DNA from 2 places in the Cupriavidus sp. LA-1 genome. Region 2 is predicted to be linked to the other one. Evidence: riboswitches for the same ligand, from Rfam matches in the RefSeq annotation. Region 2 holds a riboswitch; the other holds the start of a gene.

Region 1 (9,922 bases), on a different replicon from region 2:
GAGCGAAGCGTTCCGCCCGCTCAGCGCAAGCACTTGCCCGCTGGTCAGGAAGTAGGCCCACATCCCTCACGGAGGCCGGCATGCCAGCCGGCACTCGCCCCCCATTGCAGAGAGCAACCGATCATGAAGACCCTTACCTTTGAACTCGACAGCCGCCAGGGCAAATCGCAGCGCACCGTCACCATCCACCAGCTCATCGTGGCGGGCTGGACCGGCCGCGATGTCGAAGCCATGGAAGCCCATATCCGTGAACTGGAAGAACTGGGCGTGAAGCGCCCGCCCTATACGCCGGTGTTCTACCGCGTCGCCGCGCAACGCCTGGGCCCGGCCCCGGAAATCCAGGTCAGCGGCGAGGCCAGCAGCGGCGAAGCCGAGTTCCTGCTGGTCAGGGACGGCGATGAAATCCTGGTGGGTATTGCCTCGGACCATACCGACCGCGAAGCCGAGACCTACGGCATCACCGTGTCCAAGCAGATGTGCGAGAAGCCCTGTGCTTCGGCCTTGTGGCGCCTTGCCGAGGTGGAAGGCCACTGGGATCAGCTGGTGCTGCGCTCCTACGCCACCATCGACGGCGAACGCGTGCTGTATCAGCAGGGCCCGGTGACCGCCATGCGCTCGCCGGCGGACCTGCTGGAGCGCTTCAGCGGCCATGGCGGCGACTTTGGCGAAGGCTCGGCGATGCTGTGCGGCACGCTGCCCGCCATCGGCGGCATCCGCCCGGCCGAGCGCTTCGAGATCGAGCTGGAAGACCCGGTGCTGGGGCGCACGTTGCGCCACGCCTACGCGGTCGCGGCGCTGCCCGTCGCGGGCTGAGCATGCCGCGCCATCCCAACCGAACAGGCAGCGCCACGGAGTCACGTCCATGCACCACGACCTGATACTAGAGACCCGCAACCTCGGCAAGGCCTTCCGTGGCTTTACCGCGGTGAGCGGCGTCAACCTGCGGGTGCGCCGTGGGTCGATCCATGCCTTGATCGGCCCCAACGGCGCCGGCAAGACGACCTGCTTCAACCTGCTCACCAAGTTCCTGGAGCCGACCACCGGCACCATCCTTTTCAATGGCATCGATATCACCCGCGACAAGCCCGCGCAGATCGCGCGGCGCGGCGTGATCCGCTCGTTCCAGATCTCGGCGGTGTTCCCGCACATGACGGTGATGGAGAACGTGCGCATCGGGCTGCAGCGGCAACTCGGTACGGCATACCAGTTCTGGCGCAGCGAGCGCTCGCTCGAGGTGCTCAACGAGCGCGCCATGGAGCTGCTCGAACAGGTCGGCCTGACCGAGTTCGCGCACACGCTGACGGTGAACCTGCCGTACGGGCGCAAGCGCGCGCTGGAGATCGCCACCACGCTGGCGATGGAGCCCGAGCTGATGCTGCTCGACGAACCCACCCAGGGCATGGGCCACGAGGACGTGGACCGCGTCACGCAGCTGATCAGGAAGGTCTCGGCGGGCCGCACCATCCTGATGGTGGAGCACAACATGAGCGTGGTGTCGTCGATCGCCGACAAGATCACGGTGCTGCAGCGTGGCGCGATCCTGGCCGAAGGCCCGTATGCGGAAGTGTCGAAGGACCCGCGCGTGATGGAGGCCTACATGGGCACCGCCGACGCGGAACTGCAGGGCGCGCACTGAGCCAGGGACGACACGATGAGCACATCCAATACTCCCGCGCTGGAAATCAAGGACCTGCACGCCTGGTACGGCGAATCGCACATCCTGCACGGCGTGGACCTGACCGTGAACCGCGGCGAAGTGGTCACGCTGCTGGGCCGCAACGGCGCCGGGCGCACCACCACGCTGCGCGCGATCATGGGCCTGACCGGCGCGCGCAAGGGCTCGATCAGGGTCAATGGCCAGGAGACCATCAGCCTGCCGACGCACAAGATCGCGCACTACGGCATCGGCTATTGCCCCGAAGAGCGGGCCATCTTCTCCAGCCTCTCATGCGAAGAGAACCTGATGCTGCCGCCGGTGCTCAAGGGCGCCGACACCAGCAAGGGCATGAGCGAGGCCGACATCTACGAGATGTTTCCCAACCTGAAGGAGCGCCGCCAGAGCCAGGGCACGCGCCTGTCGGGCGGCGAGCAGCAGATGCTGGCGGTCGGGCGCATCCTGCGCACCGGCGCCAACCTGCTGCTGCTCGATGAAATCTCGGAAGGATTGGCACCGGTGATCGTGCAGGCGCTGGCGCGCATGATCCTGATGCTCAAGCAGAAGGGGTACACGGTGGTGATGGTGGAGCAGAACTTCCGCTTCGCCGCGCCACTGGCGGACCGCTTCTACGTGATGGAGCACGGCAGCATCGTCGAACGCTTCGCGGCCAGCGAGCTGCAGGCCAGGATGCCGGTGCTGCATGAATTGCTGGGCGTATGAGGAGCACCCATGACCTTGTTTGAAATCCCGTTCCCGGCGCTGCTGTCGCAGTTGCTGCTGGGGCTAGTCAACGGCGCCTTCTACGCCATGCTGAGCCTGGGCCTGGCGGTCATCTTCGGGCTGCTGAACGTCATCAACTTTGCGCACGGCGCGCTCTTCATGCTGGGCGCGGTGCTGGCCTGGGCCGGCATGGCCTATGCGGGGCTCAGCTACTGGGCGATGCTGCTGCTGTCGCCGCTGGTGGTGGCCGCGCTGGGTGTGGGGATCGAGAAGACCATGCTGCGCTGGATCTACAAGCTCGACCCTATCTACGGCCTGCTGCTGACGCTCGGCATCACGCTGGTGGTCGAAGGCATCTTCCGCTCGGTCTATGGCGTGTCCGGGCTGCCTTATTCTCCGCCCGAAGCGCTGCAGGGCGCTTCCGATCTCGGCTTCATGCGCTTGCCCAATTACCGCGTGTGGGTGGTTGGGGCATCGCTGGCGGTCTGCCTGTCGACCTGGTACGTGATCGAGAAGACCAGGCTGGGCGCCTACCTGCGCGCCGGCACCGAGAACCCCAAGGTGGTCGAGGCCTTCGGCGTCAACGTGCCGTTGATGGTGACGCTGACCTACGGCTTCGGCGTGGCGCTGGCTGCGTTTGCCGGGGTGCTGGCGGCACCCGTCATGCAGGTATCGCCGCTGATGGGGCAGAACCTGATCATCGTCGTGTTTGCGGTGGTGGTGATCGGCGGCATGGGCTCGATCATGGGAGCGATCCTGACCGGCCTGGGGCTGGGCGTGATCGAAGGGCTGACCAAGGTGTTGTACCCGGAAGCATCGTCCACCGTGGTCTTCGTCATCATGGTGGTGGTGCTGTGGTTGCGCCCGGCAGGGCTGTTCGGAAAGGAGAAGTGATGAGCGGACAATCTATCGCCGCAATCGGCGTGCGGCAGCAGCAGGTGGCGGGGCGCCTGCCAGGGCAGGTGATGTACGGCGTGGTGCTGGCGTGCCTGCTGGCCGCGCCGCTGGCCGGTGCGTATCCGGTATTCGTGCTCAAGGTGCTGTGTTTCGCGCTGTTTGCGTGCGCCTTCAACCTGCTGATCGGCTATACCGGGCTGCTCTCGTTCGGCCATGCGGCCTTCTTCGGCGGTGCCGGCTATGCGGCCGGCCATGCGATGAAGGTCTGGGGCGTGACGCCCGAGATCGGCCTGGTCCTGGGCACCGGCACGGGCGCGCTGATCGGCTACGTGGTGGGCTCGCTGGCCATCCGCCGCCAGGGCATCTACTTCTCGATGATCACGCTGGCGCTGGCGCAGATGCTGTTCTTCATCTGCCTGCAGGCGCCCTTTACCGGCGGCGAGGACGGCCTGCAGGGCATTCCGCGCGGCAAGCTCTTTGGCGTGCTGCCGCTGTCGGACGACCTGACGCTGTACTACGTGGCGCTGGTGATCATCGTGGCCGCCTTCGCGCTGATCGTGCGCACGGTGCATTCGCCGTTCGGCCAGATCCTGAAGGCGATCAAGGAGAACGAGCCGCGCGCGGTGTCGCTGGGCTATGACGTCGACCGCTTCAAGCTGACCGCCTTCGTGCTGTCGGCGGCGCTGTCGGGGCTGGCCGGTTCGGTCAAGGCGCTGGTGCTGGGCTTCGAGACGCTCAGCGACGTGCACTGGTCGATGTCCGGCATGGTCATCCTGATGACGCTGCTGGGCGGGCTCGGCACGCTCACCGGCCCGATCGTCGGCGCCTTCGTGGTGGTGGCGCTGGAGAACAAGCTTGGGGAGCTGGGCAGCTACCTCGGGTCAGCGACGGGCATCGAGTGGTTCAACGGGCTCGGTGAATCGGTGTCGATGGTAACCGGCATCATCTTCATCGTGTGCGTGCTGGCGTTCCGCAAGGGGATTGTGGGCAGTCTGGGGCGACGCCCTGGATGAGGCAAAACCCGCTTACGCCACTGGTTTTCTCCCCTCTCCCATAAATGGGAGAGGGGAGAAAACATCCGCGACCTCAGGCTCAGGCCTTCGCCAATGCCAGCGCCGCACCCGGCGCGACCGCCACCTTGGCGCCAAGATGCTGGTCCACCACCCCCGCCACCATATCCGCCGTCACCGCCGACAAGGTCCACCCGAGGTGCCCGTGCCCGGTGTTATAGAAGATGCAGGCCGCACGCCCGCGCCCCACGCGCGGCAGCATGTCCGGCATCATCGGCCGCAGCCCGGCCCACGGCACCACGCTGCGCGTGCTGACGCCGGGGAAGCACTGCTGCACCCATTCCACCAGCGGGCGGATGCGGTCGGCGCGGATATCGCGGTTGTAGCCGTTGAACTCGGCGGTGCCGGCCACGCGGAAGCGGTCGTCGCCCAGGCGGCTGGTGACCAGCTTGGTTTCATCGTCGAGCAGGCTCACCACCGGTGCGGCGGCGCGGCTGGCCGCGTCGGTCAGGTTGACCGTGATCGAGTAGCCCTTGACCGGATAGATGTTGACGCGGTCGCCCAGTCCCGCGGCCAGCGCGCGGCTGGCTGTGCCGGCGCAGATCACGGCGCCGTCGAAGCTGGAGCTGGCCGTAGCGGCGCCGTCTTGCACGGTCACGGTGGCGCGCCTGCCGTCGGTCTTCACCGCGCGCACATCCTGGCCATAGCGGCAGCGCACGCCCAGCCGGTCGATGGCCGCGGCCAGGCCGCTGGTGAACTTGTGGATGTCCCCGGTCGAATCGCTCTCGGTGAAGTAGCCGCCGTAGTACGACCCCGCCAGCGTCGGCTCGATCGCGCGCATCTCCTCGGGCGTCACGGCGCGCCGTTCCAGCCCGCCCTGCGCCAGCAGCGCCGAGACCCGGCCGGCATGCTCGAAACCGGCCTTGTCGCGGTAGATATGGAGAATGCCTTCTTTCTTCAGGTCGAAGTCGATGCCTTCCTGCGCCGCCCAGGCGAACAGATGCTCACGCGCGGCGATGGCCAGGCGCGCGGTCTCGACGGTGTTGCGGCGGTAGTGGGGGATCGAAGCGATGAACTCGGCGAACCACGACAGCTTGTGCCAGCTCGGCCGGGGATTGACCAGCAGCGGGGCATCGTTGCGCAGCATCCATTTCATGCCCTTGACGATGGTGGACCAGTGGGTCCAGACCTCGGCGTTGGAGGCCGACAGCTGCCCGCCGTTGGCGAACGAGGTCTCCATGGCGGCATAGCGGTGCCGTTCGAACAGCGTGACGGAAAATCCGCGCTTGGCCAACGCGTAGGCCGTGGTGACACCCGTGATGCCACCGCCGATGACAGCGATTGATTTCATGATCTGCAGGTTCCAGGAACGTCGATGGTGGGAGCCCGGACGCAATATGCGTGACGGACGCCCCCTCTGTTCTGGACCTGAGAGATTCACGACACCCGGCCGCGAGGGCGGGGCGCGCTTGCTCCTTCGGTATGCCGGCGGACGATAGCGTCCGGCATTCTTCAGAGTGCACTGACTGGTGATGCCGGTCCTTTTGCCTGAGAGTTTCCGGGGCGGTTGCTCCTTCGGCGCTGTCCGCGGCGGGCGCCGCGGCAGTCTCTCCCTGCATCACATTGGCTTGACGCCAATCCGGGCAATGTAGTGACATGGCCTGGCATTGGATATACGGGTAAACGCTAGGGTGACGTGCTGCCCGCGTCGCTATGTCGCATCGGCCCGCGCCGCCATGCCCCATAAAATGTCAGCGCTCGCTCTCGGGGAGAAGCGCCTGATGCTTCGCACAGGCGGAGCAAGCCAAAAAAAGACGACAACAAGGTTTTCCAGTGAAGAAGAATCGTATTGCACTCGCCGTCTCGGCGGTGCTGATGGGCCCAGCCGTTGCCGCCGCCCAGGCGGTGGACGCGCCCGAGCCGCTGCAGGAGGTGGTGGTCTCGGCCAAGTCAGAACGCGGCGAGACGCCGGCCGTACCGCCCAACACGCCCTCGCCAGCCTACGGCATCAGCGGCACCCGCATGGCCGACTTCAATGTGGTCAATACGGAAGACGCCCTCAAATACGCGCCCAACCTCGCCGTACGCAAGCGCTTTATCGGCGATATGAACTCGATCATCTCGGTGCGCAGCACCAGCTCGCGCCAGTCGGCGCGGGGGCTGGTCTATGCCGATGGCCTGCTGCTGTCCAACCTGCTGGGCTCGGACTTCAGCTTCCCGCCGCGCTGGTCGCTGGTCAATGCCGCCGAGATCGAGCGCATGGACGTGCTGTACGGCCCGTATTCGGCCCTGTATCCCGGCAACTCGCTCGGCGCGACGGTGCTGATCACCACGCGCACGCCGCAGAAGTTCGAGGGTGACGCCAGCGTGCAGCTTTTCACGCAGCGCTTCAGCCTGTACGGCACGCACGACAACTTCAACGGGGTCCACGCCAACGCCTATGTGGGCGACCGCGTCGGCCCGTTCTCGTGGCTGGTCAGCGTCGACCGGCAGGACAGCAAGAGCCAGCCGCTGAGCTTCTATACCGCGCCGCGCTCGACCAGTCGCGCGGGCGCCGGGGCAACGCCGGTCACCGGTGCCTATTTCGATCAGGACCAGACCGGCCGCGACCGCGTGGTGATGGGCGTGAACAGCGAGGGTGTCACGCACACGGTGCAGGACCAGCTCAAGCTCAAGCTCGGCTACGACATCACCAACACGCTGCAGGCCCAGTTCACCGCGGCCTACTGGCAGCAGGACCGCTCCAGCGCCACCGGCAGCTACCTGCGCGATGCCAATGGCAACGTGGTGTCGAGCGGTCCCGTGAATATCGGCGGCTATCAGTATTCGATTCCCGCCAACGCGTTCGCCCCGAGCAATGGCGAGGACGCGCGCTGGCTCTACGGGCTGTCGCTGCGCACGCGCAACGAGACCGGCTGGAATTTCTCGGGCGTGGCGTCGCTGTTCGATGTCAGCAAGGACATCAGCCGCAGCGCCAGCACCGTCGGCAGCGGGCCGGGCACCGTGACCTATGGCGACGGCACCGGCTGGCGCACGCTTGACCTCAAGGCCGACTACCGCCCGCAGCAGTTGCAGGGCGGGCACTGGATCACGTTCGGCTACCACTATGACAACTACCGGCTGACCAACACCACCTACAACACCTCGGACTGGCAGGCGGCCACCATCACCGCCTTCAACAACGCATTTGCCGGCAAGACCGAGACCCAGGCGCTCTACGCGCAGGACGCCTGGTACTTCGCCGGGGACTGGAAGCTGATCCCCGGCGTGCGCTACGAACACTGGCGCGCCTATGACGGCAGCCGCAGCCAGCCCGGCGTGGATATCGGCTACCCGGTGCGCAGCGAATCCAACTGGTCGCCCAAGCTGGCGCTGGAGAAGGCCTTGGGGCAGGAATGGCTGGGCCGGCTGTCGCTGGGCAAGGCCTATCGCTACCCGACCGTCAGCGAGCTGTTCCAGGGCCGCATCACCGGGACCTCGCTGATCAACAACGATCCGAACCTGCGGCCGGAGCGATCGTTCTCGAAGGACCTGACCTTCGAGCGCACGGTGGATTCGTCGTTCTTCCGGGTCTCGGTGTATGAGGACGATATCCGCGATGCCCTGGTCAGCCAGACCAACACCACGGTATTCCCGACCGTCACCAGCTTCCAGAACGTGGACCGCGTGCGTACCCGCGGCATCGAACTGGCCTATGACGCGCGCGATGTACTCGTCAGCGGTTTCGACCTGTCGGCCAGCGGCGCCTACAACCATTCGAAGACGCTGGAGAATGCCAACAACCCGGCCTCGGTGGGCAAGTACTTCTACCGCATCCCCAAGTGGCGCGCCAACCTCGTCGGCACTTATCGCATCACGCCGGCGTGGGCAGGCACGCTGGCGATGACCTATTCGGGCCGGCAGTACAATACGCTCGACAATTCCGACACCAATCCCGACACTTTCGGCGGCACCAGCAGCTTCCTGACCTTTGACGTCAAGGTGACGTACAAGCCCGCCAAGAACGTGCGCCTCGGGCTTGGCATCGACAACCTCACTGACCAGCGCTATTTCGTCTACCACCCGTATCCGGGCCGGACGTTCTACGCCGAGGCAAAACTTTCCTTCTGAGCAAGTGAACAGGCTGACCACAACCATGCAAGGCGTTCGCCCCGGTTTCCGTTTGATCGTTGCCGGGCTGATGGCCTGCGCCGCGCTGGCCGCGACCGCGCAAACGCACGGCGATCATGCCGGCCACGGCGGCCAGGCCAAGGCCGCGAAGATGAGCGAACTGGGCACCGGAGCCGCCTTCGACCGCGACGGCAAGCTTTGGGTGGCGTACAAGGACGGCCCCTATGTCGCGGTGCGTGCATCGGCCGACTATGGCCGCAGCTTCGGGCCCGCGCAGCATGTCAACAGCGTGCCGGAGCAGGTTGCGGCCGATCATGAAAGCCGGCCCAAGGTGGCCGCGGGGCGCGACGGCGAGATCTACGTTACCTGGACCCAGCCGCTGCCCAAGCCGTGGACCGGCTTTATCCGCTTTGCGCGTTCGACCGATGGCGGCAAGTCCTTTGGCGAACCGCTGACGGTACATGCCAACCGCGACCAGATCGCGCACCGCTTCGACGCCATCGCGGTGGACAACGCCGGGCACGTCTTTGTCAGCTGGATCGACAAGCGCGACGTGGTTGCCGCCGAGGCGCGCAAGCAGCCGTATGCCGGCGCCGCGATCTACTACGCGGTCTCGGCCGACCAAGGCAAGACTTTCCAGGGCGACTACAAGATTGCCGACCAGTCGTGCGAATGCTGCCGCATCGCCCTGGCGCCCACGCCCGACGGCAAGATGCTGGCGCTGTGGCGCCATGTGTTCCCGCCCAACGCGCGCGACCACGCGCTGGCGCTGCTGCGCACCGACGGCAAGGCCACGCCGATGCAGCGCGCCACTTTTGACGACTGGCGCATCGACGCGTGCCCGCACCACGGCCCCGGCGCCTCGGTGGCGCCCGACGGGACGGTGCATATGGTCTGGTTCAACGTGCGTGAAGGCAAGCCCACGGTCTCGGTCGGGCGCTGGAAGGACGGCAAGCTGCAGGCACAGCGTCCGCTGGATGACCCGCGCGCGCAGCATGCCGATATCGTCGCGCTGAACGATGACGAGATCGCCGTCACCTGGAAATCGTTCGACGGCCAGCAGACGCGCCTGTGGGCGATGCTGTCGCAGGACGGCGGCAAGACTTGGCAGACGCGCAAGCTGGCCGGCACGGAACGCGACTCGGACCAGCCGCACCTGCTGCAGCACGCCGGCCGGGCCTACGTGTTGTGGCGCACGGAAGCAGAGGGCTTCCAGGTCTTCGCGCTGGGCCAGGAGGGCGCATGATGCCATCGCGCCGCAAACTGCTCGCCGCTGCCGCCCTGACGCTGGCGCTCGCCACCGCCAATGCCGGCAATCAACCGGCCGACCGCGTCGCCGTGTTCGAATCGGCCAGTGCCACCCAACTGGCCGCCAGCCAGAAGGGCATGCCCTTTGTGCTGGTGGTGTGGTCGCTCGACTGCGTCTATTGCAAGCGCAACTTCGACGCCATCGGCAAGCTGCGCGCGCAGCATCCGGACCTGCGCGTGGTCACGCTGTCGATGGACAGCCCCGACGCCATGCCGCAGG
Region 2 (9,922 bases):
GCTCCCACTGCGCTGGTCCCGGACTTATTTGACGCTGTAGCCGCGCCCCTGCATGCAGGCGCTCCAGGCCTGGTAGTACGAGCCCATCGCCTGGCTGGTATTGGCCGCAGCCTGCTGGTTGGCGGCGTTTGCCTGGCGGCGCGACTGGCGGTGCTCCACGCCGCCCGCTACCGTACCCGCTGCAGCGCCGATCGCCGCACCCCTGCCGGCGTCACCCGCAATCGCCCCCGCCACGGCACCCGCGGCTGCACCGCCCGCGGCACCGCGCACGCGCTGGCCGCCTTGCGCATGGGCCGGCGGCGGCGCGTTGGCGGCCTGGGCAGGATCCACGCCAGTCTGCTGCTTGGCCCAGCTGTAGCAAGCGCCGTCGTCGCTGGCCTGCTGCTGCTGGCTCTGGCCTTTGGCCGGGTAGGCCACCGGCTTGCTCTGCGCCATGGCCTGGGCCGGGATCAGCGCAATGGCCGCGGCCAGCGCGCCGAGGCCGCGGTACAGCTCGCGATGCTGGCTATGCTTCATGCTGGTGTTCCCCACGAGTGTCGGCTACGCAACGCCGGATGCGCCGCCCGGTGCCCGGGCGGCGAGTCATTCTGTGAGGGCCAGTATTTGCAGTGCCGGGGCGGCAAGTCAAATCAGCGTTTTGGTGGCGAGATATAAATTGTTTGTTGTTCGTCGCCAGTAACAGGACACTAGACCGCGGCGTACACCGGTTCGCAGCGCACCTCGGTCCTGACCGAGTTGGCGATAAAGCAGGCGTCATGCGCGGCGTGGTGCAGGGCGTCGAGTGCTTCGCGCGTGGGCTCGCGCTCGCCGCCGAAGGTGACCTGCGGGCGCAGCGTGACCACCGTCATCGCCATGCGCCCGTCGGCGTTCCTTTCCATCACGCCGGTGGCCGCGTCCAGGTAGCGGTCGACGACAAAGCGCTGCTTCGCCGCCAGCGACAGGAACCACAGCATGTGGCAGCTGGACAGCGAGGCGATGAACATCTCTTCCGGGTCGACCGCGCTTGCATCCGACATCGGCAGCGGCACCACATGGGGCGACGACGACCCCGGGACCTCGGCGCCGCCGTCAAAGCGCAGCACATGCCTGCGGCTGTAGCGGTTGCCGGCAAAATCCTGCCCGTCGCGTTGCCACAGGACCTCGGCGGTGTAGGTGGACATGCAAAGACTCCTGACGTTGGGAAAATCTCAGGCGCCGTGCGGCACGCTCTCACCGTCGCGCAGGCCCAGGCGCTGGTTGGCCGGCACCGCGACATCGATCAGCTTCGGGCGCGGCAGGTTGAGGTTGCGCATCATCTCGATGAACTCCTCGCGCGTGCGGCCGGCAACGCGGCTGTTGTGGGCGCGTTCCTGGCCGATGGTGGACGAGGTGCGGCCCTTGTAGTCATGGGCCGGATAGACCTGCGTATCGTCGGGCAGCGCAAAGAGCTTCCGGGTCAGGCTGTCGTAGAGCGTGCCGGCGTCGCCGGACTGGAAATCGGTGCGGCCGCAGCCGTCGATCAGCAGCGCATCGCCGGTAAAGACGCGGCGCACGGCGCCGTCGGCGGTGGGCTCTTCCCACAGGTAGCTCATGCTGCCGGCGGTATGCCCGGGCGTATGCATGGCGCGCAGCACCTGCTTGCCGAACGCGACCGTGTCGCCGTCGATCAGCTGCTTCTGCGCAGGCTTGATATCGCAGCCGGACGGCGCGGCGGTATGCGCGCCGGTCTGCAGCGCGATGTGGCCGGCCGAGGTGATGTGGTCGGCATGGGCATGGGTCTCGATCACCCACGCCAGCCGCGCCCCGGTTGCCTTCAGCAGCGCCAGGTCGCGTTCCAGCTGGTGGTCGACCGGATCGATCAGCAGCGCCTCCCCGGTGGCGGCATCGATCAGCAGGTAGGTGAAGGTGGACGAGGTCTCGTCGAACAGCTGGTGGAAGGTCTGCATGGCTGTCCTCTTGTTTTTTGTACGCGGAACGCCGCCATGATACGCCTAGGGCCTGTGAACAGGCCCTAGCACTCCACGATATTCACCGCCAGCCCGCCGCGCGCCGTTTCCTTGTACTTGGTCTTCATGTCGGCGCCGGTTTCGCGCATGGTCTTGATCACCGAGTCGAGCGATACGTAGTGCGTGCCGTCGCCGCGCAGTGCCATGCGCGCGGCGTTGACCGCCTTGACCGAGGCCATCGCGTTGCGCTCGATGCACGGGATCTGCACCAGCCCGCCGACCGGGTCGCAGGTTAGGCCCAGGTTGTGCTCCATGCCGATCTCGGCGGCGTTCTCCACCTGCGCCGGGCTGCCGCCCTGCACCGCGGCCAGCGCGCCAGCAGCCATCGAACACGCCACGCCGACCTCGCCCTGGCAGCCGACTTCGGCGCCGGAGATCGACGCATTGAGCTTGTACAGCAGCCCGATCGCGCCCGCGGTCAGCAGGAAGTCGACCACGCCCTGCGCGTTTGCGCCGGGCACGAAGCGGTCGTAGTAGTGCAGCACCGCCGGGATGATGCCCGCGGCGCCGTTGGTCGGCGCGGTGACCACGCGCCCGCCGGCGGCATTTTCTTCATTGACGGCGATGGCGTACAGGTTGACCCAGTCCATCACCGAGAGCGGGTCGGACAGGGTGCGCTCGGCGCGTTCGGTCAGGCTGCGGAACAGTTCGGGCGCGCGCCGCTTGACCTTGAACGGCCCCGGCAACTCGCCGTCGGTGCGGCAGCCGCGCGCGACGCACGCCTGCATCACCTCCCAGATATGCAGCAGGCCGCTGGTGACTTCCGCCTCGCTGCGCCAGGTCAGCTCGTTTTCCATCATCAGCCGCGCGATGCTCTTGCCGCTGGCGGTGGCCATTTCCAGCATGTCCTTGCCGCTGCGGAACGGGTGCGGCAGCTGCTGCGCGGCCTTGAGCAACTGCGTATTGGGTGCGCCCGCGGTCACCACGAAGCCGCCGCCGACCGACAGGTAGCGCGCCTCGCGCAGCGTCGCGCCGCTGGCGTCGAAGGCATGGAACTTCATGCCGTTGGGATGCTCGGCCATGGCCTCGCGCCGGTAGAAGGCGATGTGCTCTTTCTCGACGAAGGGCACGATATGCCGGCCCAGCAGCGACAGCGCGCGGCTGGCGCGCAGCGCGGCCAGGCGCGTGTCGATCGAATCGGGATCGATGGTGTCGGGCGCCTCGCCCATCAGGCCGAGGATCACGCCCTTGTCGGTGCCGTGGCCCTTGCCGGTGGCGCCGAGCGACCCGTACAACTCGGCGCGCACGCTGCCCACCTGCGGCAGCAGGCCGTCGCGCTCCAGCCCCTGCGCAAACATCAGGGCCGCGCGCATCGGGCCCACGGTATGTGAGCTCGACGGACCGATGCCCACCTTGAACAGATCGAAAACGCTGACTGCCACGAACGGCCTCCAGAGTGGCGCCGGGCTAGGCCGGCGGGCGCCGCGTTGTGCGGCGCCCTGAGTAGAGCATAGTCTCTTGCCGGGTTACCGGCTTAGTCGACCACGTAGTCGCTGACCGGCACGCACGCGCAGAACAGGTTGCGGTCGCCGTACACGTTGTCGGCACGGCCGACCGGCGGCCAGTACTTCTGTGTGCGCAGCGATGCCACCGGGTAGGCGGCTTCCTCGCGCGTGTACTGGCGGGTCCACTCGTTGGCGGTCACCACCGCGGCGGTGTGCGGCGCGTGCTTGAGCGGGTTGTCCTCGCGGTCGAAGGTGCCGTCGGCGACGCGGCCGATTTCCTGGCGGATCGCAATCATCGCGTCGATAAAGCGGTCCAGCTCGTGCAGGGCCTCGCTCTCGGTCGGCTCGATCATCAGCGTGCCCGGCACCGGGAAGCTCATGGTCGGCGCGTGGAAGCCGTAGTCCATCAGGCGCTTGGCCACGTCCTCGTTGCTGATGCCGGTGTCCTTCTGCAGCGGGCGCAGGTCCAGGATGCACTCGTGCGCGACCAGGTCGTGCTGGCCCGTGTAAAGCACCGGGTAGTACGGCGCCAGGCGCTTGGCCACGTAGTTGGCCGCCAGGATTGCGTTCTCGGTGGCGGCGGTCAGGCCGGCCGAACCCATCATCGCGATATACATCCACGAGATCGGCAGGATGCTGGCCGAGCCGAACGGTGCCGCCGACACGCCGCCGATGCCGCGCTCGTCGCGGCGGTAGCCCACGCTGTCCTGGTTGGGCAGGAAGTCAGCCAGGTGCGCGCCGACCGCGACCGGGCCCACGCCCGGGCCGCCGCCGCCGTGCGGGATGCAGAAGGTCTTGTGCAGGTTCAGGTGCGACACGTCGCCGCCGAACTGGCCCGGCGCGGCGGTGCCGACCATGGCGTTCATGTTGGCGCCGTCGACGTAGACCTGGCCGCCGTGCTGGTGCACGATCTCGCAGATCTGCTGCACGCCCTGCTCGAACACGCCGTGCGTGGACGGGTAGGTGATCATGATCGCCGCCAGGTTCTTGCTGTGCTGCTCGGCCTTCTTCGCCAGGTCCTGCAGGTCGACGTTGCCGTTCTCGTCGCAGGCCACCACCACCACCTTCATGCCGGCCATCTGCGCCGACGCCGGGTTGGTGCCGTGCGCCGACGACGGGATCAGGCAGATGTCGCGATGGCTCTCGCCGCGGCTGGCATGGTAGGCATGGATGATCAAGAGGCCCGCGTACTCGCCCTGCGAGCCGGCGTTGGGCTGCAGGCTGACCGCGGCATAGCCGGTGGCGGCGCACAGCATGGCCTCGAGCTGGTCGATCATCTCGCGGTAGCCGACGGTCTGGTCCAGCGGCGCAAACGGGTGGATCTGGCTGAATTCGGGCCAGGTCACCGGGATCATCTCGCTGGTGGCGTTCAGCTTCATCGTGCACGAACCCAGCGGGATCATGGTGCGGTCCAGCGCCAGGTCCTTGTCGGCCAGCATGCGCAGGTAGCGCAGCATCTCGTGCTCGGCGTGGTGCGTGTTGAAGACCGGGTGGGTCAGGTACGCGCTGGTGCGCGCCAGCGCCGGCGGGAAGGCATCCTGCGCGGCGGCCTCGAGCTTGTCGAAGTCCAGTTCGGCGGGCAGCGGCTTGCCCTGCGTGAAGACTTCCCACAGCGCGACCACGTCGGCACGGCTGGCGGTTTCGTCCAGCGAGATGCCGACGCGCGTGGCGCTGATATGGCGCAGGTTGATGCCGCGCGCGGTGGCCGCGGCATGGATGGCATCGGTATTGAAGCCGGTTTCCAGCGTCAGCGTGTCGAAGAAGCTGGCGTTGGCGCGCGCGAAGCCCAGCGCCTGCAGGCCGGCGGCCAGCGTCGCGGTCAGGCGATGCACGCGCTGCGCGATGCGCTTGAGGCCTTGCGGGCCGTGGTAGACGGCATACATCGAGGCCATCACGGCCAGCAGCACCTGCGCGGTACAGATGTTCGACGTCGCCTTCTCGCGGCGGATATGCTGCTCGCGCGTCTGCAGTGCCAGGCGGTAGGCCTTGTTGCCCTGGGCATCGATGGTGACGCCCACCAGGCGGCCCGGCATCGAGCGCTTGAACGCGTCCTTCACCGCCATGTAACCAGCGTGCGGGCCGCCAAAGCCCAGCGGCACGCCGAAGCGCTGCGAGTTGCCCACGGCCACGTCGGCACCCCATTCGCCCGGCGCGGCGATCAGCGTCAGCGCCAGCAGGTCGGCGGCAGCCACCACCAGGCCGCCGGCGGCGTGCACGGCGTCGGCGATGGTGCGGTAGTCGTTGACGTCGCCGTTCACGCCCGGGTACTGCAGCAGCACGCCGAAGGCGTTGGCCGCGGCGGCTTCGGCGGCGGGGCCGACCTTGACCTCGATGCCCAACGGCAGGGCGCGCGTGCGTACCACTTCCAGCGTCTGCGGCAGCACGTCGTCGGCCACGTAGAAGGTGTCGGAGTCGTGCTTGTTCACGCGCTGCAGCAGCGTCATCGCCTCGGCCGCGGCGGTGCCTTCGTCCAGCATCGACGCGTTGGCGATATCCAGCCCGGTCAGGTCGGTGACCATCTGCTGGAAGTTCAGCATCGCTTCCAGGCGGCCTTGCGAGATTTCGGGCTGGTAGGGCGTGTAGGCGGTGTACCAGGCCGGGTTCTCGAAGATATTGCGCAGGATGACGCCGGGCGTGACGGTGTTGTAATAGCCCTGGCCGATAAAGCTCTTCAGGACCTTGTTCTTGCCGGCCAGCCCGCGCAGCTTGGCCAGCGCGGCTTCCTCGCTCAGCGGCTCGGTGAACTCGCCCATCGGCATGCCGTCGCGGCGGCGGATGGCGGCGGGAATGACGGCGTCGATCAGCGCGGCGCGGCTGTCATAGCCCAGCACCTTCAGCATGTGCTGCTGTTCGGGGGTATCGGGGCCGATATGGCGGGCGGCGAAGGCGTCGCGCGCCTCCAGTTCGGCCAGCGTAGGCCGGTTCACTTGGGCGGCGTTCATGGGAAGCGGGGCGTTCATGGGCAAGAACCTCGTGGGGGGCGCGCCGGCCGGTGGTCAGCCGGGACGGCGCGCGTCAGTCTGCAGTGGCCGGTCCATGGCTGGACCGGCGCCGCCGGCGTCAGGCGCCGACGCTGGCCTTGTAGGCGTCGGCCGACATCAGGCCGTTGACGTCGTCGCCGTTGGCCGGCTTGAGCTTGAACAGCCACGCGTCGAAGGCGTTGGCGTTGACGCTTTCCGGCGCGGCCGTGGCGGCCTCGTTGACGGCGATCACTTCGCCGGCCACCGGGGCGTAGATGTCGGAAGCGGCCTTCACCGATTCCACCACTGCCAGCGCGTCACCGGCACCGACCGACTTGCCCACTTCGGGCAGTTCCAGGAAGACGATGTCGCCCAGCGCGTCCTGCGCGTGGTCGGTGATGCCGATGGTGAGCGTGCCGTCGGCTTCGACGCGTACCCACTCATGCGACTCGGTGTACTTCAGGTCAGCGGGGAAGTTCATGAAGGTTCTCCGGATACAGATTCGTTTCTTGTTGGGTGATGCCTGCCCGGCAGTTGCCGGCAGGCGAGGGCGACCGTTGGGTGAGCGGGTTTTCCCCTTAGCTCACGAGTGCCTTGCCATTACGCACAAACGGCAGTTTAACCACAGTCGCGTTGAGTTTGCGGTCGCGGATCTCCACCTGCACCGTATCGCCCACGGCGACGTCCTTCGGCAGGCGGGCAAAGGCGATCGACTGGGACAGCGACGGGCTGAAGGTGCCGCTGGTGATTTCGCCGTCACCGGCCGGGGTGATCACTTTCTGGTGGGCGCGCAGGACGCCGCCTTTGTCACGCAGGATCAGGCCGAGGAATTGCTGGCGCGAACCGGCCGCGGCCAGCGCCGCCTTGCCGGTGAAGTCGCGCTCGCTCTGCAGGTCCACCGTCCAGGCCAGGCCCGCGTCCAGCGGCGAGGTGTTGATATCCATGTCCTGGCCGTACAGGTTCATGCCGGCTTCCAGGCGCAGCGTGTCGCGCGCGCCCAAGCCCGCCGGGCGCACACCGGCCGCGTTCAGCTTTTCCCAGACGGCGGCGACGTTTTCCGCCGGCACCACCAGTTCGAAGCCGTCTTCGCCCGTGTAGCCGGTGCGCGCGACCATGATCTCGCCGATGGCGGGATCCTGGACCACGGCGGCGTTGAAGGGCTTGAGCGCGTCCGACGGCTGGGTCGAGGGGAAGGTGCTCCACACTTTGGCGCGGGCGTTGGGGCCCTGCACGGCAACGATGGCCAGCGGCTGCACGCCTGCGGGCGCAGCGTCTTCACGGCGCGGGGTGATGGTGACGCCGCTGCCGGTGGCTTCGTTGCGGGCGCGGATCCATTCGATGTCGCCCAGCGCGGTGCTGGCGTTGACGACCAGGCGGAAGCGGTCTTCGGCAAAGAAGTAGACGATCAGGTCGTCGATCACGCCGCCTTTCTGGTCCAGCATGCAGGCGTAGAGCGCCTTGCCCGGCGTCTGCAGCTTGTCGACATTGTTGGCCAGCAGGCCGCGCAGGAAGCCGCGGGTATTGGCGCCGGTGAGGTCGACCACGCACATGTGCGACACGTCGAACATGCCGGCGTCGCTGCGCACGGCGTTGTGCTCTTCGATCTGGGAGCCGTAGTTGACCGGCATGTCCCAGCCGCCGAAGTCGACCATGCGGGCGCCGAGGGCGCGGTGGATAGCGTTGAGGGGCGTGGCCTGGAGCGTCATGGGATCCTCGGGGGCAATCTCGGTTTGCGAAAACGAAAAAGGGCCATCCGCCGCAACGCTCGTCACGCCCGTGGCGTGACAATCCGCTGCGGCGGATGACCCCTCTGTCCTCGATACCTGAGAGATTACAAGGCGGATCCTGGCGGAACCGGTCCTCGTGCGCCCCTTCGGTGGGCACGCTCGCCACGAATGGCGGGTGCCGCTCTCCAGAGTGCGGCATGCATCGTGTGCATGTTGCATGCCGATCCGACCAGTCCATGGTGCCTGAGAGTTTTCGGGTGATACCCCTTCGGCGGCGCAGGCGATGCGCGCTCTCCCGGTCGGATGCGCGCAATGTACGGGAGGCCCCGGGCTTTGTCAACGCGCGGCCCGGGGGGCACTGTTGGCCACACAGTCAGCGGCTTTCCTACCTGCGCCTGTTACTGGTGGTGACGTTACCGATCACGCCGCCAACGGCAGCGCCGCCCAGCGTGCCGAGCGCGTCACCGCCGGTCAGCACGGCGCCGCCTACCGCACCCACGCCTGCGCCGATTGCCGTGTTCCGCTGCTTCGGTGTCATGTCCGCGCAGCCAGCGAATGCCGCCACGGTGACGCCAATCAGAGTGAATCTAGTCAGGGTTTGGAGGGTTCTCATTATTGGCTCTCCTGTGTGATCAATCGGGCATGCAGGAGGGCGCAAGGCCCATCGGTGCATATTGATTAGAGGCGCGCGTTGCGCGGTTGGCTCCGGGCTTTACGAAGTGTTACTTCGGTGAAACTCCGGGAGCCGGGAATGCGCCAGCCGCCGACTGACTCGGCTCCGGCATGCGTGTTAGCATGGTCTGCTTTGCCGAACCCGCGCGCCCATGGCGTCCATGTCGCGTGTGCGGCACTCGCCGCCGCTTTCCCCGATTCCCGCCTGTTCAACCACTCCCGCATGACCCACGGCCTGAATTCCGCACAATCCGAAGCCGTCCGCTACCTGGACGGCCCTTGCCTGGTGCTGGCCGGGGCGGGCTCGGGCAAGACCCGGGTGATCACGCAGAAGATCGCGCATCTGATCGAGGACAAGGGCTTCGAGCCGCGCCATATCGCCGCCGTCACGTTTACCAACAAGGCCGCCAAGGAGATGCAGGAGCGCATCGGCAAGCTGATGGAGGGCAAGACCACGCGCGAGGGCAAGCGCATCCCGCTCAGGCAGCTGACGGTCTGTACCTTCCACTCGCTCGGGGTGCAGATCCTGCGCATGGAGGCCGAGCACGTGGGCCTGAAGCCGCAGTTCTCGATCATGGATTCGGACGACTGCTTCGGCCTGATCCAGGAGCAGCTGGGCACCACCGACAAGAAGCTGATCCGCGGCGTGCAGGGCACGATCTCGCTGTGGAAGAACGGCATGGTCGATCCCGAGGCGGCGATCGCCCAGGCCGCCAATGCCGACGAGCACCAGGCCGCGCTGGTCTACCGCAACTACGTGGCCACGCTGCACGCCTACCAGGCAGTGGATTTCGACGACCTGATCCGCCTGCCGGCCGAACTGTTCGCGCGCAATGAAACGGTGCAGCTCAAGTGGCAGAACCGCCTGCGTTATTTTCTGGTCGACGAATACCAGGACACCAACGCCTGCCAGTACCAGCTGCTCAAGCTGCTGGCGGGCGGCTCGCACCTGCGCGCACCCGCGTTTACCGCGGTGGGCGACGACGACCAGGCCATCTATGGCTGGCGCGGCGCCACGCTGGACAACCTGCGCGGGCTGCAGACCGACTTCCCGGACCTGAAGGTGATCAAGCTGGAGCAGAATTACCGCTCCACCGTGCGCATCCTGGAAGCGGCCAACGCCGTCATCGCCA

The links. A riboswitch is a leader RNA that binds a small molecule or an ion and turns the genes downstream of it on or off. The one in region 2 is predicted to bind glycine.
Region 1: another riboswitch for glycine. It lies ahead of ACZ5MJ_RS23035 (D-amino acid dehydrogenase); the one in region 2 lies ahead of gcvT (glycine cleavage system aminomethyltransferase GcvT).

Annotation. Positions count from the first base shown of each region.
Region 1 is NZ_AP031388.1:853,400-863,321, reverse strand. It holds gene ACZ5MJ_RS23065 (ABC transporter substrate-binding protein) at 1-55, shown strand, start outside; gene ACZ5MJ_RS23060 (DUF2848 domain-containing protein) at 124-813, shown strand; gene ACZ5MJ_RS23055 (ABC transporter ATP-binding protein) at 863-1,636, shown strand; gene ACZ5MJ_RS23050 (ABC transporter ATP-binding protein) at 1,652-2,377, shown strand; gene ACZ5MJ_RS23045 (branched-chain amino acid ABC transporter permease) at 2,387-3,271, shown strand; gene ACZ5MJ_RS23040 (branched-chain amino acid ABC transporter permease) at 3,343-4,287, shown strand; gene ACZ5MJ_RS23035 (D-amino acid dehydrogenase) at 4,367-5,680, opposite strand; glycine riboswitch at 5,692-5,810, opposite strand; glycine riboswitch at 5,811-5,909, opposite strand; gene ACZ5MJ_RS23030 (TonB-dependent receptor) at 6,118-8,394, shown strand; gene ACZ5MJ_RS23025 (sialidase family protein) at 8,420-9,640, shown strand; gene ACZ5MJ_RS23020 (TlpA family protein disulfide reductase) at 9,637-9,922, shown strand, end outside.
Region 2 is NZ_AP031387.1:3,966,713-3,976,634, forward strand. It holds gene ACZ5MJ_RS18505 (YMGG-like glycine zipper-containing protein) at 25-516, opposite strand; gene ACZ5MJ_RS18510 (OsmC family protein) at 687-1,160, opposite strand; gene ACZ5MJ_RS18515 (MBL fold metallo-hydrolase) at 1,188-1,925, opposite strand; gene ACZ5MJ_RS18520 (L-serine ammonia-lyase) at 1,991-3,367, opposite strand; gene gcvP (aminomethyl-transferring glycine dehydrogenase) at 3,460-6,390, opposite strand; gene gcvH (glycine cleavage system protein GcvH) at 6,491-6,871, opposite strand; gene gcvT (glycine cleavage system aminomethyltransferase GcvT) at 6,969-8,096, opposite strand; glycine riboswitch at 8,191-8,316, opposite strand; glycine riboswitch at 8,338-8,425, opposite strand; gene ACZ5MJ_RS18540 (glycine zipper 2TM domain-containing protein) at 8,503-8,730, opposite strand; gene ACZ5MJ_RS18545 (UvrD-helicase domain-containing protein) at 9,013-9,922, shown strand, end outside.